DNA from 4 places in the Streptomyces sp. NPDC052023 genome. Region 3 is predicted to be linked to each of the others. Evidence: riboswitches for the same ligand, from Rfam matches in the RefSeq annotation. Region 3 holds a riboswitch; each other region holds the start of a gene.
The links. Region 3 has a riboswitch for cobalamin ahead of metE (5-methyltetrahydropteroyltriglutamate--homocysteine S-methyltransferase). Riboswitches for the same ligand answer to the same signal wherever they lie in the genome.
Positions count from the first base shown of each region.

Region 1: it holds a riboswitch for cobalamin, as region 3 does, so the genes downstream of both, ACIHCM_RS30395 (cobalamin biosynthesis protein) here and metE (5-methyltetrahydropteroyltriglutamate--homocysteine S-methyltransferase) in region 3, are expected to answer to the same signal.
Region 2: it holds a riboswitch for cobalamin, as region 3 does, so the genes downstream of both, ACIHCM_RS23765 (ribonucleoside-diphosphate reductase subunit alpha) here and metE (5-methyltetrahydropteroyltriglutamate--homocysteine S-methyltransferase) in region 3, are expected to answer to the same signal.
Region 4: it holds a riboswitch for cobalamin, as region 3 does, so the genes downstream of both, ACIHCM_RS23335 (energy-coupling factor ABC transporter permease) here and metE (5-methyltetrahydropteroyltriglutamate--homocysteine S-methyltransferase) in region 3, are expected to answer to the same signal.

Region 1 covers NZ_JBIUBW010000020.1:93,495-101,128, reverse strand. Annotated here, with positions in the region: gene ACIHCM_RS30420 (hypothetical protein) at 1-28, opposite strand, end outside; gene ACIHCM_RS30415 (alpha/beta hydrolase) at 218-1,345, opposite strand; gene ACIHCM_RS30410 (class II aldolase/adducin family protein) at 1,493-2,233, opposite strand; gene ACIHCM_RS30405 (anion permease) at 2,561-3,802, shown strand; gene ACIHCM_RS30400 (hypothetical protein) at 3,834-4,055, shown strand; cobalamin riboswitch at 4,238-4,383, shown strand; gene ACIHCM_RS30395 (cobalamin biosynthesis protein) at 4,484-5,434, shown strand; gene ACIHCM_RS30390 (cobyric acid synthase) at 5,431-6,942, shown strand; gene cobN (cobaltochelatase subunit CobN) at 6,939-7,634, shown strand, end outside.
Region 2 covers NZ_JBIUBW010000012.1:114,821-122,454, forward strand. Annotated here, with positions in the region: gene ACIHCM_RS23750 (DUF3311 domain-containing protein) at 1-241, shown strand, start outside; gene mctP (monocarboxylate uptake permease MctP) at 238-1,848, shown strand; gene ACIHCM_RS23760 (GNAT family N-acetyltransferase) at 1,992-2,498, shown strand; cobalamin riboswitch at 2,515-2,677, shown strand; gene ACIHCM_RS23765 (ribonucleoside-diphosphate reductase subunit alpha) at 2,801-5,170, shown strand; gene ACIHCM_RS23770 (ribonucleotide-diphosphate reductase subunit beta) at 5,170-6,183, shown strand; gene ACIHCM_RS23775 (hypothetical protein) at 6,096-6,338, opposite strand; gene ACIHCM_RS23780 (GlxA family transcriptional regulator) at 6,431-7,393, shown strand; gene ACIHCM_RS23785 (cytochrome P450) at 7,409-7,634, opposite strand, start outside.
Region 3 covers NZ_JBIUBW010000005.1:401,721-409,354, forward strand. Annotated here, with positions in the region: gene metE (5-methyltetrahydropteroyltriglutamate--homocysteine S-methyltransferase) at 1-1,960, opposite strand, end outside; cobalamin riboswitch at 2,127-2,351, opposite strand; gene ACIHCM_RS14420 (ATP-binding cassette domain-containing protein) at 2,490-3,125, shown strand; gene ACIHCM_RS14425 (metal ABC transporter permease) at 3,122-3,991, shown strand; gene ACIHCM_RS14430 (metal ABC transporter solute-binding protein, Zn/Mn family) at 3,949-4,767, shown strand; gene ACIHCM_RS14435 (class I adenylate-forming enzyme family protein) at 4,832-6,508, opposite strand; gene ACIHCM_RS14440 (CoA transferase) at 6,505-7,634, opposite strand, start outside.
Region 4 covers NZ_JBIUBW010000012.1:24,804-32,437, forward strand. Annotated here, with positions in the region: gene ACIHCM_RS23325 (hypothetical protein) at 276-524, opposite strand; gene ACIHCM_RS23330 (hypothetical protein) at 1,274-2,005, opposite strand; cobalamin riboswitch at 2,353-2,538, shown strand; gene ACIHCM_RS23335 (energy-coupling factor ABC transporter permease) at 2,572-3,279, shown strand; gene ACIHCM_RS23340 (energy-coupling factor ABC transporter substrate-binding protein) at 3,276-3,635, shown strand; gene cbiQ (cobalt ECF transporter T component CbiQ) at 3,641-4,390, shown strand; gene ACIHCM_RS23350 (ATP-binding cassette domain-containing protein) at 4,387-5,241, shown strand; gene ACIHCM_RS23355 (hypothetical protein) at 5,264-5,527, opposite strand; gene ACIHCM_RS23360 (Ku protein) at 5,679-6,728, opposite strand; gene ligD (non-homologous end-joining DNA ligase) at 6,791-7,634, shown strand, end outside.

The sequences.
Region 1 (7,634 bases), on a different contig from region 3:
TGGAGTCGCGCGGGATACGGGACGTCACGGGTGCAGTCTTCCGGTTGACGGTCCGAAAACCCAAACGGAATGTCACGTGGGGCGACGGGAGTGGCCAAGGCACGGGCCGTGCGAGGGGGTGCCGGCCGAAATCCGGACAGTGGTACGGCGTCAAACGGAACCGCGGGGCAGGGCCGGCCGGGGGTGTGCGCGGCGGGACCGTCAGCGGGCCCGGAACTCACATCAAAGGCGTCAGGAAGCGGCGCAGGGCTTCCTCGTAGCCGGTCGGGTCGGCGTTCCACATGGCGTTGTGCGGTGCCTGCCGGACGGTGTGGAGGGCGACCAGGTCGGGACGGCGGTCGGCGAGGCGCCGGGAGAATTCCCAGGGGGCCACCAGGTCGTCGGGGCCGTGCACCAGCAGGGCCGGCACCGTCAGCCGCTCGGGGTGCGCGGCTTCGTCGATGCGGTCGCCGTACAGACCGGTGCGGCCCTGGGCGGCGCGGACGGCGAGCGGCAGCAGCGGGCCCGGGGTGCGCCGGGCGGCGGCGAGCGCGCGCAGGGTCGCTTCCCAGTTGAGCACCGGGGAGTCGAGGACGAGCCCGCTGATGCGGTCCCGTACCGAGGAGTGCGCGGCAGTGCGCAGAGCCATGGTGGCGCCGGTGGACCAGCCGTACAGGACGACACGTGCCGCACCCTGGGCCGTGGCGTGGCGGACCGCCGCGTCCAGGTCGCGCCACTCGGTCTCGCCGAGATGGTTCAGGCCGTTCGGGGAGCGGGGGGCGCCGGGGTCGCCCCGGTAGGCGAGGTCGAGAACGGGGAAGCGCAGGCCGTGCAGGAAGGTCATGAGATTCATGGGGTGTTCCCGGCCGGTGCCCAGGCCGTGTGCCATGACGACCCAGGTGTCCCGGGCGCCGGGCACGAACCAGGCGGGCAGGGGCCCGAGTTCGCCGGGGATCTCGACGTCGGTGTGGTCCAGGCCGAGCGCCGTGCCGGGGTCTCCGATGTGCAGCCCCGGGGTGAGCCAGACCTTGTCGCCGGGCTCCAGGGTGCCGTGGGTGACGCGTTCCAGGCGGCGTACGACGGAGTCGGGCGGATGCGGGGCGGAGTCCAGGACGGGGCCGACGACCGCGTGGGAGCCGTTGCCCGCGAGGCCGTAGTTGCCGGGGCGCAGGGAGGCGAGGGCGCGGGTGAGGGTGACGCGGCCCGCGGCCGTGCCGTGCACGGTGAGCCGGGGTTCGGTGGGCAGTGGCCGGCCGGGCGGCGCCTTCAGCGCGGCGTCGCTGGCGAACCGGCCGGCGGCCACCGCTGCGGCGCCGACCACCGTCATGGCGGTGACGGCAGCGGCCGTCGCTTTGACAGTGCGCACGGCTCCAGTGTCCTGTCCGGCTCGTCCGGCGGCCAGCGGAACGGCCGGACGGGGGGATGCGACTGGCGCAGGGCTGGGGGATGCGACCTGGCGCGTGGAAAGGGAAGGGGGGCGCTCCGGGTGGTAGCGAGGGGCGCCCGCATGCGCTCAGCCTCGCTGCCCGTACCCCCGCAGCCGCTCACCCGCCTCCTTCAGCTGCTCCTGCGACAGCAGGGACGGCGTCAGGCCCGGCACGGAGGAGGCCGCCAGCCACAGGCGGCACATCCACTCCAGCTGGGCCGTGCGGTCGTATGCCTGGGCCAGGGTCGTGCCGTAGGTGACGGTGCCGTGGTTCTGCAGGAGGCAGCCGGAGCGGCCTGCGAGGGCGCGGAGCATGTTCTCGGCCAACTCCTCGGTGCCGTACGTCGCGTAGGGGGCGACCCGGACGGGGCCGCCGAGCGCGCCGGCCATGTAGTGGATCAGCGGGAGTTCCGGGACGAGCGTGGAGACGGCGGTGGCGTGCACGGCGTGGGTGTGGACGACGGCGCGGGCGTCGGTGGTGCGGTAGACGGCGAGATGCATGGGCAGTTCGCTCGTCGGTACGAGCGTGCCGCGCACCTGCCGCCCGTCGGGGCTCACGCCGGTGATGTCGTCCGGCCCTAGCCGGTCGTAGGGGACACCCGACGGGGTGACGAGGACCGTGTCGCCGACACGTACGGAGACGTTGCCGGACGTTCCGGCGACCAGGCCCTCGGACACGGTCCGGCGCGCGGTGGCCACGAGTTCCTCCCAGGCCCGGGCCTCCTCGTCCGGCACACCGCTCCCCCGCGATTCCGGCGCCCCCTGCGCGCAGCCGTGGACGTCCCGGACATTTCGGACATTCCGCCGCTCTCCACGCTGTTCAGCCATGCCGCGATCCTGCCAGGCGGGCTTCGGCCTGTCCCGGTGCGGGCGCGAGGGCAGGGGGGAACCCCACTGTCCGCCGGGCGACCGGGCGGCGCCCTGCCGGGTGACCATTCTCTCTTTCCACGCGTCCATGACCCGGCTCGAGCGGCCGGCGAAGGGCCTCCGGCCTTACGGAATCCGGGGCCGGCGGTACGGGACCGGGTGCCGTGAGCCCCGAGGGTGCAACGACCCCCTCCCACGGACACCAGCAAGCCCCTCTCAGTTCACCTTTCGTTCACTTAGGTTACCTACGTTCGTCCAGCCAATGACCTCGAACGATTGCCTGGGTAAATGGAAGGCATCTCGCTGATCCTCGCGATTGTGGTGGTAACCGCTCTCGCGTTCGACTTCACGAACGGTTTCCACGACACCGCGAACGCGATGGCCACCACCATCTCGACGGGTGCCCTCAGACCCAAGGTCGCGGTGGCCATGTCCGCCGTCCTCAACCTGGTCGGCGCCTTCCTCTCCGTGGAGGTCGCCAACACGATCTCCAAGGGCCTGGTCGACGAGAGCGGCATCCGTCCCGAGGTCATCTTCGCCGCACTGGTCGGCGCGATCCTGTGGAACCTGCTGACCTGGCTGGTCGGCCTGCCGTCCTCCTCCTCGCACGCGCTGATGGGCGGCCTGATCGGCGCCACGGTCGCCTCGGCCGGCGTCGGTGCCGTGCACGGCGACGTGCTGGTCACCAAGGTGCTGATCCCGGCGATCGCCGCCCCGCTGGTGGCGGGCATCGCGGCCATGCTCGCCACCAGGCTGACGTACACGCTCGGCAGGAAGGCCGACGGGAAGGCCTCCGCGAAGGGTTACCGCGCCGGGCAGATCGCCTCGGCGGGCCTGGTCTCGCTGGCGCACGGCACCAACGACGCACAGAAGACGATGGGCATCATCACCCTCGCCCTGGTCGCGGGCGGCACCCTCGCCCCCGACTCCGACCCGCCCCTGTGGGTCATCCTCTCCGCGGGCATCGCCATCGCGCTCGGCACCTACCTCGGCGGCTGGCGCATCATCCGGACCATGGGCAAGGGCCTGACGGACCTTCAGCCGCAGCAGGGCTTCGCGGCGCAGACCAGTGCCGCGACGGTCATCCTGGCCTCCTCCCACCTGGGCTTCTCGCTCTCCACCACGCACTCGGTCTCCGGTGCGGTGATGGGCGCGGGCCTGGGCCGCAAGGGCGGCGTGGTCCGCTGGTCCACCGCCACCCGGATGTTCGTCGCCTGGGGTCTGACGCTCCCGGCCGCCGCGCTGGTCGGCGCGATCGCCGAGTGGGTGACGGGCTTCGGTCCCTGGGGCACCGCCGTGGTCGCGGTCTTCCTGGTCGTCTCCAGCGCCGCGATCTGGAAGATCTCCCGTCGCGAGGTCGTGGACCACACGAACGTCAACGACGAGGCCGGGGAGCCCGCCGGTGTGGTGACGGCGGCGATGGCCGCGGTGACGCCGCCGCCGGCCGGCACCCCCGTGGACGGCCTCACGGCGACGATCCCCGCACAGAAGACGGCCTCGGAGCCGACGCCCTCTCAGGCCACCGTCTGAGCCTGAGGTCACTGAAGGAAGCAGCAGCAACATGAAGATCGACTGGGCGGCTCTCGGCTCCGTCTTCGGCGTCAGCCTCGTGGTCACCGTGGCCTTGGTGGGCCTGTTCACCCTCGGCGTGGCCGGTCTGTCGCGACGCGAACGGGCGGCGGAGCAGGGGGAGTCGGCGGCGCTCGCGGTCACCGGCGCGTACGCCGCGTTCGCCGCGTGCGCGGTGGCCGTGGGCTACGGGATCTATCTGATCGTCGCCTGACGGCGCTGCGCACTCGTCCGGCCACGTTCTCGCGCCCCGCGCGGCGCCCTCCACGAGGGCCCCGGGCGGGGCGCTTCGCCGTGTGCGGCGAGGGCGGGCGCGGCGTGGGTGAGACCGGTGTCGCCCGTGCCGTGTGGGCCGCAGCACAATCGTCCCGCCGCAGGTCAACGGCAAGTTGACGGCTGTTCTCGCCCCGTGGTGGACTTCCGGGGCCATGTACGGCGGCAGAAGAGGAAGTCCGGTGCGAATCCGGCGCGGTCCCGCCACTGTGACCGGGGAGGTACCTCCCCGGGAGCCAGGAACTCTCGCCTCCGGTCTCGTCGAACCAGGGCGTGGACACCCTGAGTGAGGACATATCGCGATGCCAGGCAGTGCACTGAAGTCCCGTACCGGATCTGTGCCCTTCGACGCAGCCGGCTGAGCCCCCCGTGCGTGCCGATCGCGTGTACGCGTACGGCGCCGCCGCCGGACTCCTCGGCGACCTTCTCCTCGGCGACCCCCGCCGGGGGCATCCGGTCGCCGCGTTCGGCCGGGCCGCCGGGGCCGTGGAACGGCTGCTGTGGCGCGACCACCGCGGGTGGGGCGCGCTGCACGCCGCCGTGTGTGCCGGTGGCGCCGTGGCGCTGGGCGCCGCCGCCCGCCGGGCCGTACGGTCCTCCCCCGCCGCTTCCGTCGCGCTGACCGGCGTCGCCACCTGGGCCGTCGTCGGCGGGACCTCGCTCGGGCGGGAGGCCCGCGCCGTCGGGCGGGCCCTTCAGGCGGGGGACGTCGAGGCGGCGCGGGCGCGGCTGCCGCATCTGTGCGGCCGGGACCCGCAGAGCCTCGACGCGCAGGAGATCGCGCGGGCGGTGGTGGAGTCCGTCGCGGAGAACACGTCCGATGCCGTGGTCGGGGCGCTGGTGTGGGGCGCCGTCGGCGGGGTGCCGGGGCTGCTCGGGTTCCGGGCGGTGAACACGCTGGACGCGATGGTGGGGCACAAGTCGCCGCGCTACCGCAGGTACGGGTGGGCTTCCGCCCGGCTCGACGATCTCGCGGGGTGGCCGGGTGCGCGGCTGACCGCCTCGCTCGCCGTGCTGGCGGGCGGCGATCCGCGCGGGGCCGTGCGGGCCTGGCGGGCTGACGCCGCGAAGCACCCGAGCCCCAATGCCGGGCCCGCGGAGGCGTCGTTCGCGGGGGCGTTGGGGGTGCGGCTCGGGGGGACGTCGTCGTATGCGGGACGGGTCGAGCACCGGCCGGTGCTGAACGGTGGGGGGCGTGGGGTGGAAGTGGGCGACATCGAGCGGGCCGTCCGGTTGTCCCGGCGGGTGAGCTGGCTGGCGCTGGGAGCCGGCGCTGCCGGCGCGTGGCTGCGGGGGCGGCTGCCGGGGAGGGGCGTATGACCGGCCGCGGGCTGCTGGTCGCCGGGACCACCTCCGACGCCGGCAAGAGCGTCGTCACCGCCGGGATCTGCCGCTGGCTGGTGCGGCAGGGCGTCAAGGTCGCGCCCTTCAAGGCGCAGAACATGTCGCTGAATTCGTTCGTCACCCGCGAGGGCGCCGAGATCGGGCGGGCGCAGGCCATGCAGGCGCAGGCGTGCCGGGTGGAGCCGACCGCGCTGATGAATCCCGTGCTGCTCAAGCCGGGCGGGGAGCGCAGCAGCCAGGTGGTGCTGCTGGGCAGGCCGGTCGGGGAGATGAGCGCGCGGGGCTACCACGGCGGGCGGCAGCAGGCGTTGCTGGGCACCGTGCTCGACTGTCTCGCCGAGTTGCGGGGCACGTATGACGCGGTGATCTGTGAGGGGGCCGGGAGCCCGGCCGAGATCAATCTGCGGCGGACCGACATCGTGAACATGGGGATCGCCCGCAACGCCCGGCTTCCCGTGCTCGTGGTCGGCGACATCGACCGCGGCGGTGTCTTCGCCTCGTTCTTCGGGACCGTGGCCCTGTTGTCACCCGAGGACCAGAGGTGCGTCGCCGGGTTCCTCGTCAACAAGTTCCGCGGCGACGTCTCGCTGCTGGAGCCGGGGCTGGACATGCTCAGGTCGCTCACCGGGCGGCGGACGTACGGCGTGCTGCCCTACCGGCACGGGCTCGGCATCGACGAGGAGGACGGGCTGCGGGTCTCGATGCGAGGGACGGTACGCGAGTCCGTCGTCGCGCCGCCCGTCGGCGAGGACGTGCTGCGCGTCGCCGTGTGCGCCCTGCCGCTGATGTCCAACTTCACGGACGTGGACGCCCTCGCCGCCGAACCCGGCGTCGTGGTGCGGTTCGTGGACCGGCCGGAGGAACTCGCGGACGCGGACCTCGTGGTGATACCCGGGACCCGCGGGACCGTACGGGCGCTGGAGTGGCTGCGGGAGCGGGGGCTGGCGGCTGCCCTCGCCCGAAGGGCCGCCGAGCAGCGGCCCGTTCTGGGCATCTGCGGTGGCTTCCAGATCCTCGGCGAGCACATCGAGGACGACGTGGAAAGCCGCCGCGGCCGGGTCGACGGGCTGGGCATCCTGCCCCTGCGGGTGCGGTTCGCCCGGGAGAAGACCCTCGCCCGGCCGGCCGGCGAGGCTCTCGGCGAGCCCGTCGAGGGGTACGAGATCCATCACGGCGTCGCCGAGGTCACCGGCGGCGATCCCTTCCTGGACGGGTGCCGGGCCGGGCAGACCTGGGGTACTCACTGGCACGGCTCGCTGGAGTCGGACGGTTTCCGGCGGGCGTTCCTGCGGGAGGTGGCCGCCGCCGCGGGCCGCCGGTTCGTGCCGGCGCCCGGCACCTCCTTCGCCGCGCTGCGCGAGGAGCAACTCGACCGGCTCGGCGACCTGATCGAACAGCACGCGGACACGGACGCGCTGTGGCGGCTCATCGAGTCGGGCGCGCCGCAAGGACTGCCTTTCATTCCACCGGGAGCGCCCGCATGAGCACTGTGTTGTTGTTGTCCACCGCCGACACCGATCTGCTGGCGGCCCGTGCCTCCGGCGCCTCCTACCGGATCGGCAACCCGACCCGCGTCGACGCCGCCGGCGAGCTGCCCGCGCTGATCGAGGGCGCCGACATCGCCGTCGTACGGCTGCTGGGCGGCAAGCGGGCCTGGGAGGACGGGCTGGCCGCGCTCAGGGCGTCGGGGATTCCGACCGTGCTGCTCGGCGGGGAGGCCGTGCCGGACGCCGAGCTGATGGCCGAGTCGTCCGTGCCCGCCGGTGTCGTGGCGGAGGCGCTGCGCTATCTCGTCGAGGGCGGGCCCGCCAACCTCACCGAGCTGGCGCGGTTCCTGTCGGACACCGTCCTGCTGACGGGTGAGGGCTTCGACGAGCCGCAGAAGATGCCCCAGTACGGCGTCCGCGGCGCCCGTGCGTTCGAGGAGGGCCGTCCCACCGTCGGGGTGCTCTTCTACCGGGCCCACGAGCTCAGCGGCAACACCGCCTTCGTCGACACCCTGTGCGAGGCGATCGAGGCGCGGGGCGCCAACGCCCTTCCGGTGTACTGCGGTTCGCTGCGCGGCGCCGACGCCGGGCTGTACGAGATCCTCGGGCGGGCCGACGCGCTCGTCGCCACCGTCCTGGCCGCCGGCGGCACCCACGCCTCGCAGGCCTCGGCGGGCGGCGACGACGAG
Region 2 (7,634 bases), on a different contig from region 3:
CAGAGGGCCGGTGGTGACGCCTGTGCGCGTCGTCGTCGCCCTCTGCCTGATAGCACCGTTCGCGTCCATGCTCTGGGTGAGCTCGTACGCGAAGACGGACCCGACGTTCATCGGCATCCCGTTCTTCTACTGGTACCAGATGGCCTGGGTCGTGATCTCCACCGGCCTCACCATGATCGCGTACTGGCTGTGGCAGCGTGACCAGCGCGCCCGCAAGGCTCAGGGGGGTGCCGGAGCATGAAGGACGGCGTGAACGGCGTCGCACTCGCCGTCTTCATCCTCTTCTTCCTCGCCGTCACGGTGATGGGCTTCCTGGCCGCGCGCTGGCGCAAGGCCGAGAACGAGCACAGCCTCGACGAATGGGGCCTGGGCGGCCGGTCGTTCGGCACCTGGATCACCTGGTTCCTGCTCGGCGGCGACCTCTACACGGCGTACACCTTCGTCGCCGTGCCGGCGGCGATCTACGCGGCGGGCGCGGCCGGATTCTTCGCCGTCCCGTACACGATCCTCATCTACCCGATGATGTTCGTCTTCCTGCCGCGCCTGTGGTCGGTCTCGCACAAGCACGGTTACGTCACCACCTCGGACTTCGTCCGCGGCCGCTTCGGTTCCAAGGGCCTGTCCCTGGCGGTGGCGGTCACCGGCATCCTCGCGACCATGCCGTACATCGCGCTCCAGCTCGTCGGCATCCAGGCCGTGCTGGACGTGATGGGCATCGGCGGCGGCGAGGACACCAACTGGTTCATCAAGGACCTGCCGCTGCTGATCGCCTTCGGCGTGCTGGCGGCGTACACGTACTCGTCGGGTCTGCGGGCGCCGGCCCTGATCGCGTTCGTCAAGGACGCGCTGATCTACATCGTCATCGCCGTCGCCATCATCTACATCCCCATCAAGCTGGGCGGCTTCGACGACATCTTCAGCGCGGCGAGCGACAAGTACGAGGCGGCCGGTGCGGGCGGGCTCGTGCCGAACGCGGCCTCGCAGTGGACGTACGCCACGCTGGCGCTGGGCTCGGCGCTCGCGCTGTTCATGTACCCGCACAGCGTCACGGCGGTGCTCTCCAGCCGCAGCAGGGACGTGATCCGCCGCAACTCCACGATCCTGCCGCTGTACTCGCTGATGCTGGGCCTGCTGGGCCTGCTCGGCTTCATGGCGATCGCGGCCGGCGTCAAGGTGGAGAACGGCCAGCTGGCGATCCCCCAGCTCTTCGAGAACATGTTCCCGGACTGGTTCACCGGCGTCGCGTTCGCGGCGATCGGCATCGGCGCGCTGGTCCCGGCGGCCATCATGTCGATCGCGGCGGCCAACCTCTTCACCCGCAACATCTACAAGGACTTCCTCAAGCCGGACGCCACACCCGCGCAGGAGACCAAGGTCTCCAAGCTGGTGTCGCTGCTGGTGAAGGTCGGCGCGCTCGTCTTCGTCCTGGGCATGGACAAGACGGTCGCCATCAACTTCCAGCTGCTGGGCGGCATCTGGATCCTCCAGACCATGCCCGCCCTGGTCGGCGGCCTGTTCACGCGCTGGTTCCACCGCTGGGCCCTGCTGGCCGGCTGGGCGGTCGGCATGATCTACGGCACGGTCGCCGCGTACGGCGTCGCCTCCCCGACGCAGAAGCACTTCGGCGGCTCGTCGGCGGAGATCCCCGGCATCGGTGAGATCGGCTACATCGGCCTCACGGCGTTCGTCCTGAACCTGGTGGTCACGGTGGTCCTCACCTTCGTCCTGAAGGCCGTGAAGGCCCCTGAGGGCGTCGACGAGACCAGGCCCGAGGACTACACGGCGGACGCGGGCGACCCCGGCGTCCAGGTGGAACTGCCGCCGGCGACCGCGGGAGCGAGTCACTAGGGAACGCGAGCACAACGCCCCTCAAGGGGCCGGGGACTGTAGCGATATGCGGCTCCGCCGCCCGGGCGCGACACCCCCCACGACCCGCAGCGGGCCGCCGGCATCAAGCACAACGGCGGCCCGCTGTCGTGCACACTCCCCCCATGGACTTCGTCATCCGCCCCGCACTGCCCACCGACTACGCCACCCTCGGCGACATCACAGCCCAGGCCTACCTCCAGGACGGCCTGCTCGACTTCGGCGAGAGCGACGAATACCTCGGTGAACTCAGGGACGTCGCCAAACGGGCCGCCGCAGCCGAAGTCCTGGTGGCCGCACAGAACGGCCGTGTCCTCGGCGGCGTGACCTTCGTCCCGTCCGGCGGCCCCATGGCCGACATAGCCCGCCCCGCGGAGGCCGAGATCCGCATGCTGGCCGTCGCCCGGGAGGCCCGCGGCCGAGGCGTGGGCGAGGCACTCGTACGCGCCTGCATCGACCGCGCACGCACCACGGACGGCTGCACCGGCATCGTCCTCTCCACCCAGCGCACCATGCACACGGCCCACCGCATCTACGAACGCCTCGGCTTCACCCGCACACCCGACCGCGACTGGAACCCCCTCCCCGAGCTGGACGACATCACGCTCCTCACCTACGAGTTGACGCTCTGAAGTCATCGGCGACACAACATATGGGGGCGCCATCGGCACCCGGCACTAGATGTATGCTCATGCTCGCTGTCGCCGCAGGGGAATCCGGTGCGAATCCGGAACTGTCCCGCAACGGTGTACTTGTGCATGTCTGTGCACAGGAGTCAGTCCGAGGACCTGCCGACAGTGCGCCCGGCCAACCGGTCCGGGTGTCCTGACGTCCGGGTCTCGTGGAATGGGCCGGTGGACGCGACGCCCCGTGCGCTCGTGTGCTGCCCCCTGCCCTCGGCGAGGCCCCCGTGCCGAGCGAGGGAGAGCCCCACGTGACCATCGCGCCAGCCGCACCGGCCGAAGCGACAACGGTGGAAGTGGAATCCGACGGTCCCGGAACCGCGCTGCTGCGGACCCTGACCGAGCTGACCGCCGACCTCCCTGACGCCGACCCCGGCCGGGTCGCCGCCGCTTCGCTGCGCGGCCGCTCCGCGCGGGCCGACGAGACCGAGCTGCGGGAGCTGGCGACGGAGGCCGCCGCCGGCCTCATCTCCGAGGACCCCGCCTACTCCCGGCTCGCCGCCCGGCTGCTGACCGTCTCCATCGCCGCCGAAGCCGCCTCCCAGGGCGTCACGACCTTCACGGAGTCCGTCGCCGTGGGGCACCGGGAAGGCCTCATCGCCGACCGCACGGCCGGCTTCGTGCGCCTGCACGCCGACCGCCTCGACGCCCTGATCGACCCGGCCGGCGACGACCGCTTCGGCTATTTCGGCCTGCGCACGCTGCACAGCCGCTATCTGCTCCGGCACCCGATCACCCGCAAGGTCGTCGAGACGCCCCAGCACTTCATGCTGCGCGTCGCCGCCGGTCTCGCCGAGGACGACACCCCCCGGTCGGTGGACGAAGTCGCCGCGCTCTACAGGCTCATGAGCCGCCTGGACTACCTCCCCTCCTCCCCGACCCTCTTCAACTCCGGCACCCGCCACCCCCAGATGTCGTCCTGCTACCTCCTGGACTCCCCCCTGGACGAGCTGGACTCCATCTACGACCGCTACCACCAGGTCGCCCGGCTCTCCAAGCACGCCGGGGGCATCGGGCTGTCGTACTCCCGGATCCGTTCCCGTGGCTCGCTGATCCGCGGCACCAACGGCCACTCCAACGGCATCGTCCCGTTCCTGAAGACGCTGGACGCCTCGGTCGCCGCCGTGAACCAGGGCGGCCGGCGCAAGGGCGCGGCCGCCGTCTACCTGGAGACGTGGCACTCCGACATCGAGGAGTTCCTGGAGCTGCGGGACAACACCGGTGAGGACGCCCGCCGTACGCACAACCTCAACCTCGCGCACTGGATCCCGGACGAGTTCATGCGCCGGGTGAACGCGGACGCGCCGTGGTCGCTGTTCTCGCCGTCGGACGTTCCCGAGCTGGTCGACCTGTGGGGCGAGGAGTTCGACGCCGCGTACCGCGCGGCCGAGGAGAAGGGCCTGGCGAAGAAGACGCTGCCCGCCCGCGAGCTGTACGGCCGGATGATGCGCACCCTCGCGCAGACCGGCAACGGCTGGATGACCTTCAAGGACGCCGCCAACCGCACCGCCAACCAGACCGCCGAGCCCGGCCACGTCATCCACTCCTCGAACCTCTGCACGGAGATCCTGGAGGTCACGAGCGACGGGGAGACGGCCGTCTGCAACCTGGGCTCGGTCAACCTGGGCGCGTTCGTCGTGGACGACGACATCGACTGGGAGCGGCTCGACGCGACCGTCCGCACCGCCGTCACGTTCCTCGACCGCGTCGTCGACATCAACTTCTACCCGACCGAGGAGGCGGGCCGCTCCAACTCCCGGTGGCGGCCGGTCGGCCTCGGCGCGATGGGCCTGCAGGACGTCTTCTTCAAGCTGCGGCTGCCGTTCGACTCGCCCGAGGCCAAGGCCCTCTCCACCCGCATCGCCGAGCGCGTCATGCTCGCCGCGTACGAGGCGTCCGCCGACCTCGCCGAGCGCAACGGGCCGCTGCCGGCGTGGGACAAGACCCGCGCCGCCCGTGGGGTGCTCCACCCCGACCACTACGGCGTCGAGCCGGCCTGGCCGGAGCGCTGGGCCGCCCTGCGCGAGCGGATCGCCGCGGTCGGCATGCGCAACTCCCTGCTGCTGGCCATCGCCCCCACCGCGACGATCGCCTCGATCGCCGGTGTCTACGAGTGCATCGAGCCGCAGGTCTCGAACCTCTTCAAGCGTGAGACGCTGTCCGGCGAGTTCCTCCAGGTCAACTCCTACCTGGTGCAGGAGCTGAAGGCGCTCGGCGTCTGGGACGCCCGCACCCGTGAGGCGCTGCGCGAGGCGAACGGCTCGGTGCAGGAGTTCGCCTGGATCCCCGAGGACGTACGGCGGCTCTACCGCACGGCGTGGGAGATCCCGCAGCGCGGGCTCATCGACATGGCGGCCGCGCGGACCCCGTACCTCGACCAGGCCCAGTCGCTGAACCTCTTCCTGGAGACGCCGACCATCGGCAAGCTCTCCTCGATGTACGCCTACGCCTGGAAGTCGGGCCTGAAGACGACGTACTACCTGCGCTCACGCCCGGCGACCCGGATCGCCCGCGCGGCCCAGGCACAAGACCGAGCCACCATCCCCGTACAGGCGACGCCCGAGCCCGAAGCGGTCGCCTGCTCCCTGGAAAACCCCGAGTCCTGCGAGGCCTGCCAGTAATGTCCAGCCGTTCCCAGAACCTTCTCGACCCCGGCTTCGAGCTGACTCTGCGTCCGATGCGCTACCCGGACTTCTACGAGCGCTACCGGGACGCCATCAAGAACACCTGGACCGTGGAGGAGGTCGACCTCCACTCGGACGTCGCCGACCTCGCGAAGCTCTCCCCGGAGGAGCAGCACCTGATCGGCCGCCTCGTGGCGTTCTTCGCGACGGGCGACTCGATCGTGGCGAACAACCTGGTGCTGACGCTGTACAAGCACATCAACTCCCCCGAGGCACGGCTCTACCTGAGCCGCCAGCTGTTCGAGGAGGCGGTGCACGTCCAGTTCTACCTGACCCTGCTGGACACCTACCTCCCCGACCCGCAGGACCGGGCGGCGGCCTTCGACGCCGTCGAGAACATCCCGTCCATCCGCGAGAAGGCCGGGTTCTGCTTCAAGTGGATCAATGAGGTCGAGAAGCTGGACCGCCTGGAGTCCAAGGCCGACCGCCGCCGCTTCCTGCTCAACCTCATCTGCTTCGCCGCGTGCATCGAGGGCCTGTTCTTCTACGGCGCCTTCGCGTACGTCTACTGGTTCCGCAGCCGGGGTCTGCTGCACGGCCTGGCGACCGGCACCAACTGGGTGTTCCGCGACGAGACCATGCACATGAGCTTCGCGTTCGACGTGGTCGACACCGTCCGCAAGGAGGAGCCGGACCTCTTCGACGACGAGCTCCAGCAGCAGGTCACCGGCATGCTGCGGGAGGCCGTCGAGGCCGAGCTGCAGTTCGCGCGCGACCTCTGTGGTGACGGCCTCCCGGGCATGAACACCGACTCGATGCGGCAGTACCTGGAGTGCGTCGCCGACCAGCGCCTGACGCGCCTCGGCTTCGCCCCGGTCTACGGCTCCGAGAACCCCTTCTCCTTCATGGAGCTTCAGGGGGTTCAGGAGCTGACCAACTTCTTCGAGCGGCGTCCCTCCGCGTACCAGGTCGCCGTGGAGGGCACGGTCGACCTGGACGAGGACTTCTGATCCTCCTTCTCCCTGAAGCGGTCCTGGGCCTCCCTGATCTCCCGGTCGACGCGTCGCTCGTGCGCGATGCCGATGAGGGCGGGGAGGACCATGACCGCGAAGAGTCCGGCCACGGCCAGCATTCCGATGAGGGCTTCGATGTGGTTCGCGTTCATGACACCACTCTCGCGCCGGATACTCCTTACCGACAGTGGCAGGACTGCCGTAGACCCTCGATTTACTGCCACCGCTGAGGCACACTGGGCACATGCTCCAGAACGTGGCAGCCGTCCTCGTCGACGGTGTGAACCCCTTCGAGCTCGGCGTCGTCTGCGAGGTCTTCGGCATCGACCGGAGCGACGACGGACTGCCGGTGTACGACTTCGCGGTCACCTCCGCCGAGGGGCCCCAACTGCGGTCGAACGCCGGCTTCTCCATGCAGGTCGAGCACGGGCTGGACCGCCTGGAGACAGCCGACCTGATCGCCGTGCCGGCCGGCTCCTGCTACGAGACGCGGACCTTCCCGCCCGAGTTGCTCGACGCCCTGCGCCGGGGAGTCGACCGGGGCGCACGAGTGCTCAGCGTGTGCTCCGGGGTCTTCGTGCTGGGCGCCGCCGGGCTGCTGGACGGTCGGCGGTGCGCCGTGCACTGGCGGCACGCCGACGAGCTGGAGCGGCAGTATCCCCGGGCGGTCGTCGAGCCCGACGTGCTGTACGTCGACGAGGACCCGGTGATCACCTCCGCCGGCACGGCCGCGGGCATCGACGCCTGTCTGCACATCGTGCGCAAGGAGCAGGGGCCGGAGGTGGCCAACAAGATCGCCCGGCGGATGGTGGTGCCGCCGCACCGGGACGGCGGCCAGGCCCAGTACATCGAGCGCCCGCTGCCCCGCTCCGAGGGCGACGCGGTCGCCGAGGTACTGGTGTGGATGGAGCGCAACCTCGACCAGGAGGTCACCGTCGAGCAGCTCGCCGCCCGCGCCCTGATGTCGCCGCGCACCTTCGCCCGCCGCTTCCAGCAGGAGACGGGGACCACCCCGTACCGCTGGATCCTGCGCCAACGGGTGCTGCTGGCCCAGCGGTTGCTGGAAGCGACGGACGAGACGGTGGACGCGATCGCCGGCCGGACGGGGTTCGGCAACGCGGCGGCGCTGCGTCACCAGTTCGTCCGGGCGCTGGGGACCACCCCCCACGCCTACCGGCGCACCTTCAGGGGCCCGGAGGCCGCCTGAGCGCACGCGCGACGCTCACCTCGGCACCGGTGTGAGCAGCAGCTTGTGCGGACGGAGCGTGATGCCCACCCGGGTGGCGTCGTTCGACCCCGGCACCTGCTCCAAGCGGTACTTCGTCGCCACCGCCGCCGTGATCAGCGTCAGCTGGGCCATCGAGAAGTGGTCGCTCGGGCACTTGCGATTACCCACGCTGAACGGACTCATGGCATATTTCGGCACGTCCTTGACGCGTTCGGGAAGC
Region 3 (7,634 bases):
GGACCTGGGTGTCCGGCCGAACGCCGCCGGTGGTGAGCCGGAACGCCTCCGTCGCCCACGCCAGGTAGGCGGCGTGGTCGGCCGAGCGCAGCGGCAGGGTCTCGCGCAGCGCCGGCTCGTCGACCTGGATGACGGAGGTCCCCGCCGCCTCCAGGTCGCCCACCTCGTCGCGCAGGGCGAGGGCGACCTGGCGTGCGGTGTCGCCGAGGGGCTGGTCGTCGCGGACGAAGGACCAGGCGAGCATGGTGACCGGCCCGGTGAGCATGCCCTTGACCGGACGGCCGGTGAGGGACTGGGCGTACGTCGTCCAGCGCACCGTCATCGGGTCGGGGCGGGAGATGTCGCCGGCCAGGATCGGCGGGCGGACGTACCGGGTGCCGTACGACTGGACCCAGCCGTGCTGGGTGGCGAGGTAGCCGGTGAGCTGCTCGGCGAAGTACTGGACCATGTCGTTGCGTTCGGGCTCGCCGTGCACGAGGACGTCGAGGCCGGTCTTCTCCTGGAAGGCGATCACTTCCTGGATCTCGGACTTGATGCGTTCCTCGTAGCCGGCGTCGTCGATCCGCCCGGCCCGCAGGTCGGCGCGGGCGGCGCGCAGCTCGCCGGTCTGCGGGAAGGAGCCGATGGTCGTGGTCGGCAGCAGGGGCAGGCCGAGGTGGGCGCGCTGGGCGGCGGCCCGCTCGGCGTAGGGCTGGGAGCGGCGGGCGTCGGCCTCCGTGACGGCGGCGGCGCGGGCGCGCACGGCCGGGTCATGGGTGATCGGCGAGCCGGCGCGGGACGCGAGGTCGGCACGGTTGGCGGCCAGCTCCGCCGTGATCGTGTCGGTGCCCTGGGCGAGGCCCTTGGCGAGAGTGACGACCTCGGCGGTCTTCTGCCGGGCGAAGGCGAGCCAGCGCAGGATCTGCGGCTCGATGTCCCGCTCCGGAGCGGTGTCCAGGGGCACGTGCAGCAGCGAGCAGGAGGCGGCCACGTCGACGCGGTCGGCCAGACCCAGCAGGGTGCCGAGGGTGGCCAGGGACTTCTCCAGGTCGTTGACCCAGATGTTGCGGCCGTTGACGACACCGGCGACGAGCCGCTTGCCCGGCAGACCACCGACGGCGGCGAGGGCGTCCAGGTGGGCGGCGGCGGCCTCGGTGAAGTCCAGCGCGAGTCCCTCGACGGGGGCCTTGGCCAGGACCGGCAGGGCGTCGCCGAGCCGGTCGAAGTACGAGGCGACGAGCAACTGGGGCCGGTCGGGCAGGGCGCCGAGCTCGCGGTAGGCGCGGGCCGCGGCGTTCAGTTCGGCGGGCGTGCGGTCCTGGACGAGGGCGGGCTCGTCGAGCTGAACCCACTCGGCGCCCGCCGCGCGCAGGTCGGCGAGGACCTCGGCGTACACCGGCAGGAGCCGGTCCAGCAGCGTGAGCGGCTCGAAGTCCGCGGGGACACCGGGCGCGGGCTTGGCGAGCAGCAGGTACGTGACGGGGCCGACGAGGACCGGGCGGGCCGTCAGACCCAGGGCGAGGGCCTCCTTCAGCTCGGCGACCTGCTTGGTGGAGTCGGCGGCGAACACGGTGTCCGGACCCAGTTCCGGCACCAGGTAGTGGTAGTTGGTGTCGAACCACTTCGTCATCTCCAGCGGCGCCACGTCCTGCGTGCCGCGGGCCATGGCGAAGTAGCCGTCGAGCGCGCCGGCGGTGACGGCCTCCCGGTGCCGGGCGGGGATCGCGCCGACCATCACGGTGGTGTCGAGAACGTGGTCGTAGTACGAGAAGTCGCCGGTCGGCACCTCGTGGATGCCGGCCTCGGCGAGCCGGCGCCAGTTGCCGGCTCGCAGCTCGGCGGCGGTGGCACGGAGGGCGTCGGCGGTGACGCGGCCCTTCCAGTAGCCCTCGATCGCCTTCTTCAGTTCCCGGTTCCGACCCTGGCGGGGGTAGCCGTACACGGTGGCCCGTGCTGCCGCGGCTGCGGACTTCGGTGTCACGGAGATCTCCTTCGCGAGATGAATCCCTGAGATCCCGGGGACGGGACGAGAACGCGAAGGGCGACGGAACCGGAAGGACCCGACCCCGCGCGGCAACGGCACGGTCGATCCGTCTGGTATGTACGCCGACCCGCCCTCGAGGTCACCGGGATGTCCGCGCACGAGGGTTCGCGCGCGGGCAGTTGGCAGGTCTTCGGACTCGCGGGCACGCCTCGTGTCGTACGAGACACCTACTGGCCGTCGCTTCCCAGGCCCACTTCCTCGGGCCCAGTGCGTATGACGGCGGTCGTTCCCACTCACCGCTGCGGGGCAGTCCCGGATTCCCACCGGGTTCCCTCTTACGACGCATCCCGCCTGGCGGACGGGGCGAACCAGCTGCGCGGACCACCCTACGCGGCGTCGCGCGGGTGGGGAGGGCAGGTCCGGCATTCGGATGGTGAAGTCGGACATGAGGAAGTCACGCACCCCGCGATGCCCGGGAACCAACCGCCCTCCGCTTCCGACACCTGTTCAGGAGCGAGGAGGTGGCATGGAAGGACTGGACGTCGTCATGCGCGAGGTCGCCTGCCGGCACGGCCGCGTGGAGGCCGTGCGGGGCGTCGACCTCGACATCGCGGCCGGCGGGCGGGTGGCGCTGACCGGTACCAACGGCTCGGGCAAGACCACGTTGCTGCGGGCCGTGCTCGGCCTGCACCGCCGGGCCGGCGGCCGGATCCTGGTGGGCGGCCGGGACACCCGCAGCGCGGCCGAGTGGGCGTGGCGGCGCCGGGCGTGCGCGTGGATTCCGCAGAAGCCGGCGGTCGGCCGGTTCCCGCTGCCGGCCAGGGAGTTGCTGGCCAGTGGCGGTGCGAAGGCCGAAGCGGTCGAGGCGGCGGCGAAGCTCGGCGTCGGGCAGCTCGTGGACCGGCCGTTGCACACCCTGTCCGGCGGCCAGCTGCAGCGGATGTATCTGGCGCGGGCGGTCGGCTGCGTCGCCGCGGGCGCCGGCGTGCTGCTGGCCGACGAACCCACCGCGGCACTCGACTTCGCCGGGCAGGAGGAGGCGGCCGACGTGCTGCTGTCCCTGCCGGTGACCGTCGTGGTCGTCACCCACGACCGGGCGCTGGCCGACCGCTGCGACCGGGTGCTGGAGATGGCCGCGGGCAGTCTGCGGGAGGTGCGGTGACCGCCCTGGCCGCGGCCGATGTCGGCCAGTTGCTGCAACTCGTTCCGGTCCAGCGCGCGGGTGCCGCCCTGCTGCTGGCGGCCGTGGGCCTGCCCGTGGTCGGCGTCGTGATCGTCGGCCTCGACATCATGCCGGTGCGGTTCGCCATGATGCATGTGGCGCTGCTCGGTATCGCGGTCGGTCTGCTGACCGGGCTCGACCCGATGCTGTGCGCGCTCCTCGCCTGCGCCCTCGCCGGAGCCGGGGTCGCGCCGCTGGCCCGCACTCCGGACGGGCTGTCGGGGGCGATGGGCCTGCTCATGAGCCTGGCGATCGCGGCGGCGCTGCTCGTGCTGGCGGTCTCCGGGGTCAACGCGGCGGGCGCGTTCGCCCTGCTGTGGGGATCGATCCTCTCCGTCGGCACGGCCGACCTGTGGGTGATCGGCGCCCTGGCCGTCGCCGTGCCGGCCCTGTTCTGGTGGCGGCGCCGCGACCTCGCCCTGCTGCTGTACGACCGTGAACTGGCCCTGTCCTCGGGCGTCCGGGTCGAGCGGCTCACCCTGGTGCTGCTCGTCCTGGTCGCGGTGGCCGTCGCCGGAGCCATCAAGCTCACCGGCGCGCTGCTCGTCGACGCCCTCACCCTGCTGCCCGCGCTCGCCGCCCGCCGCCTGGGCACCTCCCTGAAGTCCATCACCGCCTGGGCGGTCGGCATCGGGGTCGCCGTGAACCTCACCGGGTTCCTCGTCGCCCTCCGCTTCGACTGGCCGCCCGGGCCGGTCCTCGTCCTGACCGCCGGCGTGGTCGTCCTCGCCGTCCATCTCATACCCGAACGGAGAATCAGCTCATGGCGCGCACCCGCGTCCGCAACTCTTCCCTCCTCGCACTGACCCTGATCGCGGGGCTCGCCCTGACCTCGACCGGCTGCGGCGGCGACACCGAGTCCGGTTCGGCGCCGTCCGCGTCGTCCGGCGCCAAGGACTCCCCGCCGGTGGTCGTCGCCACCACCACCTGGGAGGCCGCCCTCGCCAAGGCGGCCGGCGCCGGGGACGTGCAGGTCATCGTCCCGCAGTCGGTGCAGCACGCCCCCGACTACGACCCCAGGCCCTCCGACCTCGTGGCGGTGGCGGACGCCGACTACGTCCTCTACGCGCCCTTCGAGCCGTACGCCGCGAAGATCAAGGAGGCGGCCGGTTCCGACGCCGAGCTGGTCGAGGTCGCTCTCGACAACGACGCGGACAAGGCGAAGGCCGAAGTCGCCCGTCTGGCGCAGCTGTTCGGAACCCAGGACGCCGCCGCACGGTGGACCGCCTCCTTCGACTCCGAGTACGCGGCGCTGCAGAAGGGCCTGAAGGCCAAGTGGCCGCAAGGCAAGCAGCCCACCGTCGTCGCCCAGGTGTTCACGACCTGGGCGGCGAAGCTGGCGGGCGCCGAACTCGCCGGTACCTTCGGGCCCGAGGCCGTGACGGCGAAGCAGCTGTCCGAGCTGTCGAGGACGAAGCCGCGACTCGTCCTGGACAACGCGCACATGACGACCGGCACGGTGCTGCCCGACTCGGGCGCCGAGCAGGTCGAGATCGTCAACTACCCGGGGACGGACCTCGACCTGCTGGCGGTCTACCGGGAAGCGGCGAAGACGGTGGAGACGGCGATGGCCGCCTCGTAACGGCGTCGCGTCACGCACCGAGGGGGCCGCCCGGCGCGGGCGGCCCCCTCAGCGCGTGACGGACTCAGCCGGCCGGAGCCAGCGGCCGCTCCGGGCCCGGCTGCGTGGCGAATCGTTCCCGCAGTGCGGCACGGTCCGGCTTGCCCGCCGGGGTGAGCGGCAACTCCGCGACGACCAGCAGCCGTTCGGGGTGCTTGCGCCGCTCCAGTCCCCGCGCGTCGAGGTGGGCGCACAGCTCGGCCAGCGTGGGCGTGCGACCCTCGCGCGGGACCACGCACGCCGCGAGCCGCTCGCCCATCAGCGGATCGGGCACGCCGACGCACACCACGTCCCGGACCAGCGGATGGCTCGCCAGCTCGATCTCCACCTCCGCCGGGCTGATGTTGGCCCCGCCACGGATCACCACGTCCTTGAGCCGCCCGACGATCCGCAGCACGCCGTCCTTCTGGAGCAGCCCGAGGTCGCCGGTGCGCACCCAGCCGTCGTCGGTGCGGTAGCGGGCGTCGAGGTCCGGGGCGGCGACATAGCACAGCGGGGTCATCGGGCCGCGGGCCACTATCTCGCCGACCGTGCCGCTCGGCAGCTCCCGCAGTTCGCGGGTGCCGGGCGAGGCGATCCGGATGTCGGCCACGCGCGGGTCGGGGTGGCCCGCGACGACGCCGGGCCCGTCACCTCCCGGTACCTCGGCGGCCAGCCCCGTATGGCAGTTGACGCCGTCGGCCGAGCCGTACAGGTTGACGACCGGGCAGCCGAAGACGCGTCCCGCCTCCTCGGCTGTGGCCTCGTCCAGCGGGGAGCCGCCGACCACGAGCGCGGTGGGCGGGGTGAACTCGGGGTGGCCGCCCTCGGCGACGCGGTCCAGCATCATCCGGATCATCGTCGGCACGCCGAGGACATGGGTCGGCTCGTGCTCGGCGAGGGCCTGGAGCGCGGCCTCGGGCGTGAAGTGGTCGAGCAGCACGAGGGTGCCGCCGTGCCGGGCGAGCGCCACGGCGGTGCCGTTGCTGCCGAACGCGGAGGCCAGCGGCACCAGGAACAGGCAGCGCGGCGGCTGCCCGCCGGTCATCAGGGAGGCGAGGAAGTTGCCGCGCCCGCCCGCCAGCGCGTTGTGCGAATACGCCACCATCTTCGGTTCGGCCTCGGACCCGGACGAGACGAGGATGCGCGCGGCGGAGTCCGGGTGCGGGCGGGCCGGGGCGAAGGTCCTGGGGTCCGTGCGCAGCAGCTCGGACAGTGCCACCGCACCCTCGGGCACGGTGCCGGGCCCGGCGGCCACGACGGTGCGCAGCGCGGGCAGTTCACCGGCCAGGGCGAGCAGACCGGCCGCGTGCCGGTTGCCCCGGTGCTCGGTGGCCGCGATGACCGCGACCGCCTCCGATCTGGAGAGCAGCGACGCCGCCTCCCGCCCGCCGCGCCCCACCGGGAAGGGCAGCGCCACGGCTCCCAGCGCGGCCAGCGCCAGGTCGGCGACGACGGCGTTACGGCCGTTGGGCAGTTGCACCCCGACCACGTCGCCGGCGCGTATGCCCAGACCGGACAGGCCCGCGGCAAGACATCGCACCTTGCGGTCGAGGGCGGTGTAACAGAGTTTGCCCTTGGCGTCGAGGACCGCCGTGCGGTGCGGGTCGGCGATCTGGTGGGCGCGGTGGAGGCTGTAGAGGTCGAGGTCGGGGCAGGTGCCGTCGACGGCCCAGGAGCGGCGCAGTTCGGCGGGCAGCAGGTCGTGCAGGGTGACGGTCATGCGAAGCTCCAGGGGTCGGGCACGGCGGGGGCGCCGTGCGCGTCGCGCCTGATCGAGCCGGTGGCGAGCAGGGCGGAGAGGTCGGTGACGACCGGGACTGCTGTCAGTCCGCGGCCTCGCAGGTGCTCCACGGCCTGCGCGGTGGACCGTGCGCGCAGGTCGTGCGGGATCGCGGCGTGGTCCGGGAGGGCGATCCAGCCGTCGGCCGTACGCAGCGGGCGGCGGAAGCCGGCCGGCTGCCGGGGGTCGAGCCCTTGCGCCGCCCGGGCGCGCGCGGGCGCGGTGAGGACGTCGGCGGCACCGAGCAGGGACGAGTCCACCCGCACGCCGCAGCCCGTGCGCTCCCGCAGCAGCAGGCCCGCCAGCACCGCCTCGGTGCCCAGCAGCCCGCCCAGCACGTCGAGCAGGGTCATCAGCGACGGTGCCGGCGGCTCGTCCGCGGGGCGGGCGGCCTCACCGACCCCGGTACGGGCCTGCACCATGAAGTCGGTGCCCATGGGCGCGCCGGGCAGCCGGCCGGCCCAGCCGCTGGTGTACGCGTACACCAGTGCCGGGTTGGCGGCGGCCAGATGTTCGTGGTCCAGGCCTAGTCGGGCAGCCTTGCCCGGCGCCCAGTTGTGCAGGAACACATCGGCCCGCTCCGCCATCTCGCGCAGCCGCTCGCGGTCCGAAGGCGACTTGATGTCCACCTCCACGGCCTTCTTGCCCCGGTTGAGCGCCAGCCAGCGTGCCGAGACCCCCGAGCAGGCGGGCGGCATGCCCCGCAGCGGGTCACCGCCCGGCGGCTCGATCCGGACGACCTCGGCGCCCAGCAGGCCGAGCAGATGAGCGGTGAGGGGTGCCTGGATGCGGCGCCCCGCCTCCAGGACGGTCAGCCCGGCGAGCGGTGCGTCCACCGGTGCCGCCGTCCCGGCGTACGACGCCTGGTGCGCAGCGAGCTCCCACGGTGGCGCTCCGTCGTACTCGGCGGCACGCCGCGCGAGCGACGACAGCGGGCACACGTCGGCACCGGCGTCCCCGGCGGCCTCCCGGACCCGCTCCCAGGAACACGCCCGCACGATCTCGTGCAGCACCGGCGGGAAGGGCGCGCAGGCGGTCGCGTAGCGGAACTGGAAGGGCCGCCAGC
Region 4 (7,634 bases), on a different contig from region 3:
GCGTTCGCGTTCGGTGCGGTACGCCTCGTCAGGCCCCGTGAGCCGTGGGCGGAGTGTGACCGGACCTGGTGAGCGCCGGGCGTGGTGGGGTGAGCGGCAGGTGGGCCGGATCCCGTCGTGCGTGGGGAGCCAGCCCGCGCGAAGGCCCCGGACCTGTCACGGTCCGGGGCCTTCGGCATCCACCCTTGAGATGAGCACAAGCAGCCAACTGATGGGCGGGCACAGGGCTTACCGGCCCTGCGCCCCTGCCCCATTCGGTGAGATATGCGAGACGGCTATCGGCCGAAACCGCATTCTGAACCGATGTCAGTGAACTGCGCACCAGGACTACCCTCGCCGTTCACCAGGTTCGCACCCAGACCGTTCAGGATGCCCACCTGGCCGAGGATGTCGATGTTCATGTCATGGGATCTGCACCCGCCGCCATGGCCGCCTTCGGACGCTTGGGCGGTGGCCGGAATACCCATGAACCCGACGCCAGCTATGACGGCGGTCGCGACAGCGACCGTACGAATCCTGCGCATATCTCCTCCTTGAACCGAATGGAGCGCGCCATCAGAAGATCCATTCAGCGCTCATTTCGGAGGCTAGAGCGACATCGCGCGGAGCGCTCATCGGGGAAGCCATCCGGAGGTTCCAGTGCTCTGATCGAGGATCAAACGGGTCACATCGGCCTCCTCCGGGCTGACAGCGGGAGGCTGCGGGTCAGGCGGCCATGTTCTGGGCCACCACCAGGAACGGACTGCCCGTCATGGCATCCGCCCGGGTGATCGGTGCCCGCAGCACGTCGGCCTGCTACGGAGGGCCGGTACGGGCGGGCGTGGCGGAGCCCGGGAGTCGTATCCAGCTCCCGGGCCCCTGGGGTGCCACCCAATTGCGCACGCCGGCGGCGTTTAAGAGGACGGATCAGTCATCATGCCGTCGTGTTCTTCCTTTGAACTACCGCACCGTGCGAGAGGTGCAGGCGAGAGTCGAACTCGCATCCGACGGCGTCCGTCCGGCCTCGGTCGATCCGGCGATCGGCGGCGATGCTGAGACTGGAGCGAGAGTCTGAGATTGACCGCGGCTGCCTCTGCCATGTTGGGCTACCCCGGCCCGTTGGTCACGCTGTGCCGGGGGAAGGACTCGAACCTTCACTGTCACCGCTTCTTCAGGCTGAACTTCAGTGTCAGCTTGCGCTCATCACGCGAACCGGTCCTCAATCCGGCCCGCGCCTGGTGCGCACCCCCGCGCTCGCACGCGGGGGCGATCATGGATGCTACCCGCGGCCAGGTCAGCCGAACAGGTAGCCGAACACCACGTCGCCGACGCGCTGGTCGGTGACCTCGGCGCCGTTGGCCTCCTCGCGGGCGAACTTGACGGCCTGCTGGAGCTTCTCGACCCGCTCCACCAGTTCGTTGACCCGTCGCGCCGGGAGGGCACCCGAGAACTTGACCGTCGTCCAGTACCCGATCGGCACGTCCTCGTAGTACACCTCGACCTGCGCCGGGTGCTTCTCGGTCGCCTCCGCCTTGACGTGGTTGCGGGGGACCTTCTTGGTGCGGATCGTGCGGACCGGGTCCGTCTTCCACCAGTCCGTCGACGGGTCGTGGGACCAGGACTCGGCGGCGTCGAGGGTCGGGAGCTTCTTGACGAACGTGTGCAGGTCGGTGAGTTGCTTCTCCAGGAAGAGGAGATAGCTGACCGGGACGTCCGCGACGATCGTCCGGCCGTCGACCGTGACGTCCGCGCGGGCCGTGCAGTTCGCCCAGTCCTTGGTGGCGGTCACGTCGAACAGCCTGGTGAGCGACGCCGACATCTCGCGCAGCACGTCCTCGGCCTGCACCTGGACCCGCGTGGACTCGGGCGGCAGTTGCTCGCCCTCCTCGTCCTTCGGCTGGTACGTGCGTGAGATACCGGCCAGCAGTGCCGGCTTCTGCACCTTCTGGTGCGCCGCGGTGATGTCCTGGAGCGACTTGCTCTTGACGCCCTTTTCGACAGCGATGATCTGGTTCAGCTTCGCCACTTGATCCCCCTTGCGAACAGCAGGAACCTACCTCGCCGTGACGCGTGCTCGCATGCTCTTTTCCGTCCGTCGCGCCCCGGCGTTCCCAGCGCCCTCGTCACCCGGACCCCGGTTCGGCGTACGTCCCCGATCGTTCAACCGCCCTCAATTCACGTACGGGCTATGACCGTTGATGCCCAGCACTTCGGACACGTCCGTTGTACGGGACACGCCCGGGCGCGGGTCGCGAACGCACCGGCCACCGTGGGTCACCGCGGCCGGGCAGGTCACCCCGCCGCCGTGGAGCGCCGCGTGACCAGCGCCTTCGCGCCCCCGGTGCACCGCTTGTCACCACCCCCGGGGGCGCACTACTGTCACCACGCCTTGGTGAACGGGAAATCCGGTGTGATGCCGGTGCGGCCCTCGCCACTGTGATCGGGAAGTCCGGCTCCGGCCCTCAAGGGGCGGCCACTGGGTCCTTGTGACCCGGGAAGGCGGAGCACGGGCGGTGTCACCCGTCAGCCAGGAGACCGGCCGAGGCGCGTTGTACACCATCCACGAGGTGCTGGAGAGGGTCTGCTGAAGCCATGCACATAGCCGAGGGTTTTCTGCCTCCGGCGCACGCGATCGCCTGGGGCGTCGCGTCCGCGCCGTTCGTCGTCCACGGAGTCCGCTCCCTCACCCGAGAGGTGCGGGAACATCCCGAGAGCACCCTGCTCCTCGGCGCCTCGGGCGCCTTCACCTTCGTCCTGTCGGCGCTGAAGCTGCCGTCCGTGACCGGGAGTTGCTCGCATCCCACCGGCACGGGACTGGGCGCCATCCTGTTCCGGCCGCCGGTGATGGCGGTGCTGGGCACCATCACCCTGTTGTTCCAGGCGCTGCTGCTCGCGCACGGCGGGCTGACCACGCTCGGCGCCAACGTCTTCTCGATGGCGATCATCGGGCCGTGGGCCGGCTACGGAATCTACCGGCTGCTGCGGCGGTTCGACGTGCCGCTGATGGTGGCCGTGTTCTTCGGCGCGTTCGTGGCCGACCTGTCCACCTACTGCGTCACCAGCGTCCAGCTGGCGCTCGCCTTTCCCGACCCGAGCAGCGGATTCCTCGGCGCACTCGGCAAGTTCGGCTCCATCTTCGCGGTCACGCAGATCCCGCTCGCGGTCAGCGAGGGGCTGCTGACGGTCCTGGTGATGCGGCTGCTCGTGCAGTCCAGCAAGGGCGAACTGACCAGGCTGGGCGTGCTGCTCACCCAGAAGACCGGCACCCGGAACAACGGCACCGAGGCGGTGGCCCGATGAAGCGCAACACGAGGATCAACCTCCTGCTGCTGATCGCCGTCGCGGCCCTCGCGGTGCTGCCGCTGGTGTTCGGGCTCGGTGACCACAAGGAGGAACCGTTCGCCGGCGCCGACGCCGAGGCGGAGACGGCGATCACCGAGCTGGACCCGGACTACGAGCCCTGGTTCTCGCCGCTGTACGAGCCTCCGTCCGGTGAGATCGAGTCAGGTCTGTTCGCCCTCCAGGCGGCCGTCGGCGCGGGCGCGCTCGCCTACTACTTCGGCGTCCGGCGGGGCCGCCGCCAGGGCGAGGCCCGCGCCGGGGAACAGCAGGGCGCGGTGCGGGTTCCCGGGCACGACGGAGCCGAAGGGGCCTGAGCCTCGTGCTGCCGATCGACGCGGCGGCGCACAGCAGCCGCTGGCGCCGCCGTCATCCCGTGGACAAGGCCGTGCTCGGGCTGGGGCTCACGGTGCTGGCGATCTCGTTGCCGCCCTGGCCGGGGGCGGCGCTGGTGCTGGTGACGGCGCTGGCCGTGCTGCTGGGACCGGCGGGCGTGCCCGGGCGGAGGCTGTGGCGGGCCTACCGGGTGCCGCTGGGGTTCTGCGTCACCGGCGCGCTGCCGCTGCTGGTGCGGGTCGGCGGCCCGGACGGGTTCGCCGCTCTCGCCGGCGGCGGCGCGGTGCGCGCCGGGGAACTGCTGCTGCGGACCTCGGCCGCCTCCCTCGGTGTGCTGCTGTTCGCGTTCACCACCCCGATGTCCGATCTGCTGCCCCGCCTGGTCCGGGCCGGCGTCCCGGCGCCCGTCGTCGACGTGGCGCTGGTGACGTACCGCATGAGCTTTCTGCTCCTGGACTCCGTGCGCCGGATCCGTGACGCGCAGGCGGCCCGTCTCGGGCACACCACGCGCGCCGCCCGGTGGCGGTCGCTGGCCGGGCTCGGCGCCACCGCCTTCGTGCGCGCCTTCGACCGGGCCACGCGCCTGCAGGCCGGGCTCGCCGGGCGCGGCTACGACGGCACGCTGCGGGTGCTGGTGCCCGAGGCCCGCGTCTCCGTGCCGTTCACGGCCGTGAGCGTCGCGCTGCTCGCCGCGCTGGCCGCCCTCACCTTCGTACTCGAAAGGCCGCTGTCATGAGCGAGGCCGCCCCCCTGGTCGCCCTGCGGGGCGCGTCGTTCGCCTACGAGGACGGCCCTGCCGTGCTCAGCGGGCTCGACTTCGAGGTGCGCGAGGGGCGGGCGCTGGCGCTGCTCGGCCGCAACGGCAGCGGCAAGACCACGCTGATGCGGCTGCTCAGCGGCGGACTGAGGCCGCGGGACGGGGAGTTGACGGTGGACGGGACCGCGGTGTCGTACGACCGGAAGGGGCTGACCCGGTTGCGGACCACCGTCCAGCTGGTGGTGCAGGATCCGGACGACCAGTTGTTCGCCGCCTCGGTGGCGCAGGACGTCTCGTTCGGGCCGCTCAACCTGGGGCTGCCGGACGCCGAGGTGCGGGCGCGGGTGGCCCAGGCGCTGGCCGCGCTGGACATCGCCGCACTGGCCGACCGGCCCACGCATCTGCTGTCCTACGGGCAGCGCAAGCGGACCGCGATCGCCGGTGCGGTCGCCATGCGGCCGCGGGTGCTGATCCTCGACGAGCCGACGGCCGGACTCGATCCCGACGGTCAGGAACGGCTGCTGGCCACCCTCGACGGGCTGCGGGCGGGCGGCACGACGGTCGTGATGGCCACCCACGACGTCGACCTCGCCCTGCGCTGGGCCGACGACGCGGCCCTGCTCACCCCGTCCGGCGTGCGCACCGGCCCGGCGTCCGAGAACCTGGCCCGCGCGGAGCTTCTGAGGGAGGCGGGCCTGCGCCTGCCGTGGGGGGTCGCCGCGGCGGAACTGCTGCGTGGCCAGGGACTGCTGGACGGTACGGCGGCCGGTCCGCGGACGGCGGAGGAGCTGGCGGCGCTGGCGGCGGAGCGGGCCGGGCCGCGCGGCTGAGAGCCGCCGGGCGCCGGCGCCGTCAGTCCTCCGCCGCGTCCCCGCCCTTCTTGCGCCGTGCGAGCAGCGTCGTACCCGCGACCACCGCGCCGATCGCCACGATCTTGGCCGCCTCGTAGGACAGGTGCGGGCCACGGGCACCGGGCAGGTCCAGGAAGATCCAGACGAGCACGCCGAGGCCGGCCAGGAGCAGGATGACGCCCCCGACCGGGCCGAGGCCCGCCCACCACGCCTCGCCGGGAACCTCCTGGTCCCGCGTCCCGTTCTGCTGCTGCTCGGATCGCATCGCGCCGTGCCCCCGTTTCGCCGGTCCTGTCCCCCCTCACCTGTTTACCCGACCGACCGGTGGATGATCGACCGCGTCCTGGAGTCTGTGACACAAGTGTCGAGTTCGGCACGGGGGTCGAGGTCGAGTGCCCGGTCGCCGGGTCGCGGGGTCAGGCCGAACGCTTGCGGGACGCCGTCTTCTTCGCCGTCGTCTTCTTCGCGGTGCTCTTCGCCGTGCTCGCCGTACTCTTCGAGGCCGCCGTCTTCTTCGTCCCCTGCGCCGACTTGCCCGCGGTCTTCTTCGCGGACGCGGTGGTCTTCTTGGCGGCCGTCTTCTTCGCCGTGGACTTCTTGCCGGCCGGTTCCTTGGGTGCGGCGCGGCTGGTCCTGCGCTGCGGGAGGGCGTGGACGTCGGCCTGCTCGGCCGGTGCCTCGCCGCGCGACTCCCGCGCCGCGCGGACGCTGCTCTCCAGGGCCGCCATCAGGTCGAGCACCTTGCCGCCCGCCGCGGGTTCGGGCGCCTCGGGGGGCGCCTCGCCGGCCGCCTTCGCGGCGATGACCTCCTCGACGGCCTCGCGGTACTCGTCGTGCAGATCCTCCAGGTCGACCTCGCCGAGGGTGTCCATCAGGGCGTCCGCGAGGTCGAGTTCCTTGTCGCGGACGGTGACGCCGGTGTCGGGGGCGACGCCCTCGGGCGCGCGGACCTCGTCCGGCCACAGCAGCCCGTGCATGGCGATGGCGTCGCCGACCACCCGCAGCATGCCCAGCCGCTCCCGGCCGCGCAGCGCGAACTTGGCGATGGCGACCTTGTTGCTCCGCTTGAGCGCCTCGCGCAGCAGCGTGTACGGCTTGGCGGCGGGGGCGCCGCTGGCGGCGAGGTAGTAGGCCGCGTCCATCTGGAGCGGGTCGATCCGGTCGCCGGGCACGAAGGCCACGATCTCGATCGTCTTGGCGGTCGGGAGGGGCAGATGGGCCAGGTCCTCGTCGGTGATCGGGATGATCGAGCCGTCCGCGTCCTCGTACCCCTTGCCGATCTCGGCCCCGCTGACCTCGCGGTCCTCCAGCTCGCAGAACTTGCGGTAGCGGATCCTGCCGCCGTCCTCGGTGTGGATCTGGCGGAACGAGATCGTGTGGCTCTCGGTGGCGTTCACCAGCTTGATCGGGATGCTGACCAGGCCGAACGAGATGGCGCCGTTCCATATGGATCGCACATTCAGCACCTTTCGAGGCGGTATCAGCAGCGTTCATACGGTTCTCATGGTTTTCGTGTGATTCTCATCGTATGACGCCGATCACAGAGGTGGAGGGGCGACGGGTCGCGCTCAGCAATCTGGAGAAGGTGCTGCACCCGGCCACCGGCTTCACCAAGGGCGAGTTGCTGCACTACTACGCGACGACCGCCGGCGTGCTCCTGCCTCATCTGCGGGATCGGCCGGTGTCCTTCCTGCGCTACCCGGACGGCCCCGGCGGGCAGGTGTTCTTCACCAAGAACGTGCCCCCGGGTACCCCCGAGTGGGTCACCACCGCCGAGGTGCCGCGGACAGAGGGCCCGGCCCGGATGGTGCTGGTGCAGGACCTCGCGAGCCTGATGTGGGCGGCCAACCTGGTGGCCGAGTTCCACACCCACCAATGGGTGATCTCCGCGCCGGCGGTGGCCGACCGGATCGTCTTCGACCTGGACCCGGGTCCGCCGGCGACCGTCGTGCACTGCTGCGAGGTCGCGCTGTGGCTGCGAAAACGGCTGGCGGCGGACGGGATCGAGGCGTATCCGAAGACGTCCGGTTCGAAGGGGCTGCATCTGCTGGCGGCGGTCCGGCCGACGCCCTCCGACCAGGTGACGGAGTACGCCAAAGAGCTCGCGGTGGAGGCGGAACGGGTGATGCCCCGACTGGTCGTACACCGGATGACGCGGAGCCTGCGGCCCGGAAAGGTTTTCGTCGACTGGAGTCAGAACGCCGCCCGCAAGACGACGGCGACTCCGTACACCCTGCGCGCGCGGGCGACGCCGACCGTTTCGGCACCGGTGACCTGGGAGGAAGTCGAGGCGTGCCGAGACGTCGGCCAACTCACCTTCCTGGCGACCGACATCGCCCCGCGGGTGCAGGACTACGGCGATGTGCTGGCCC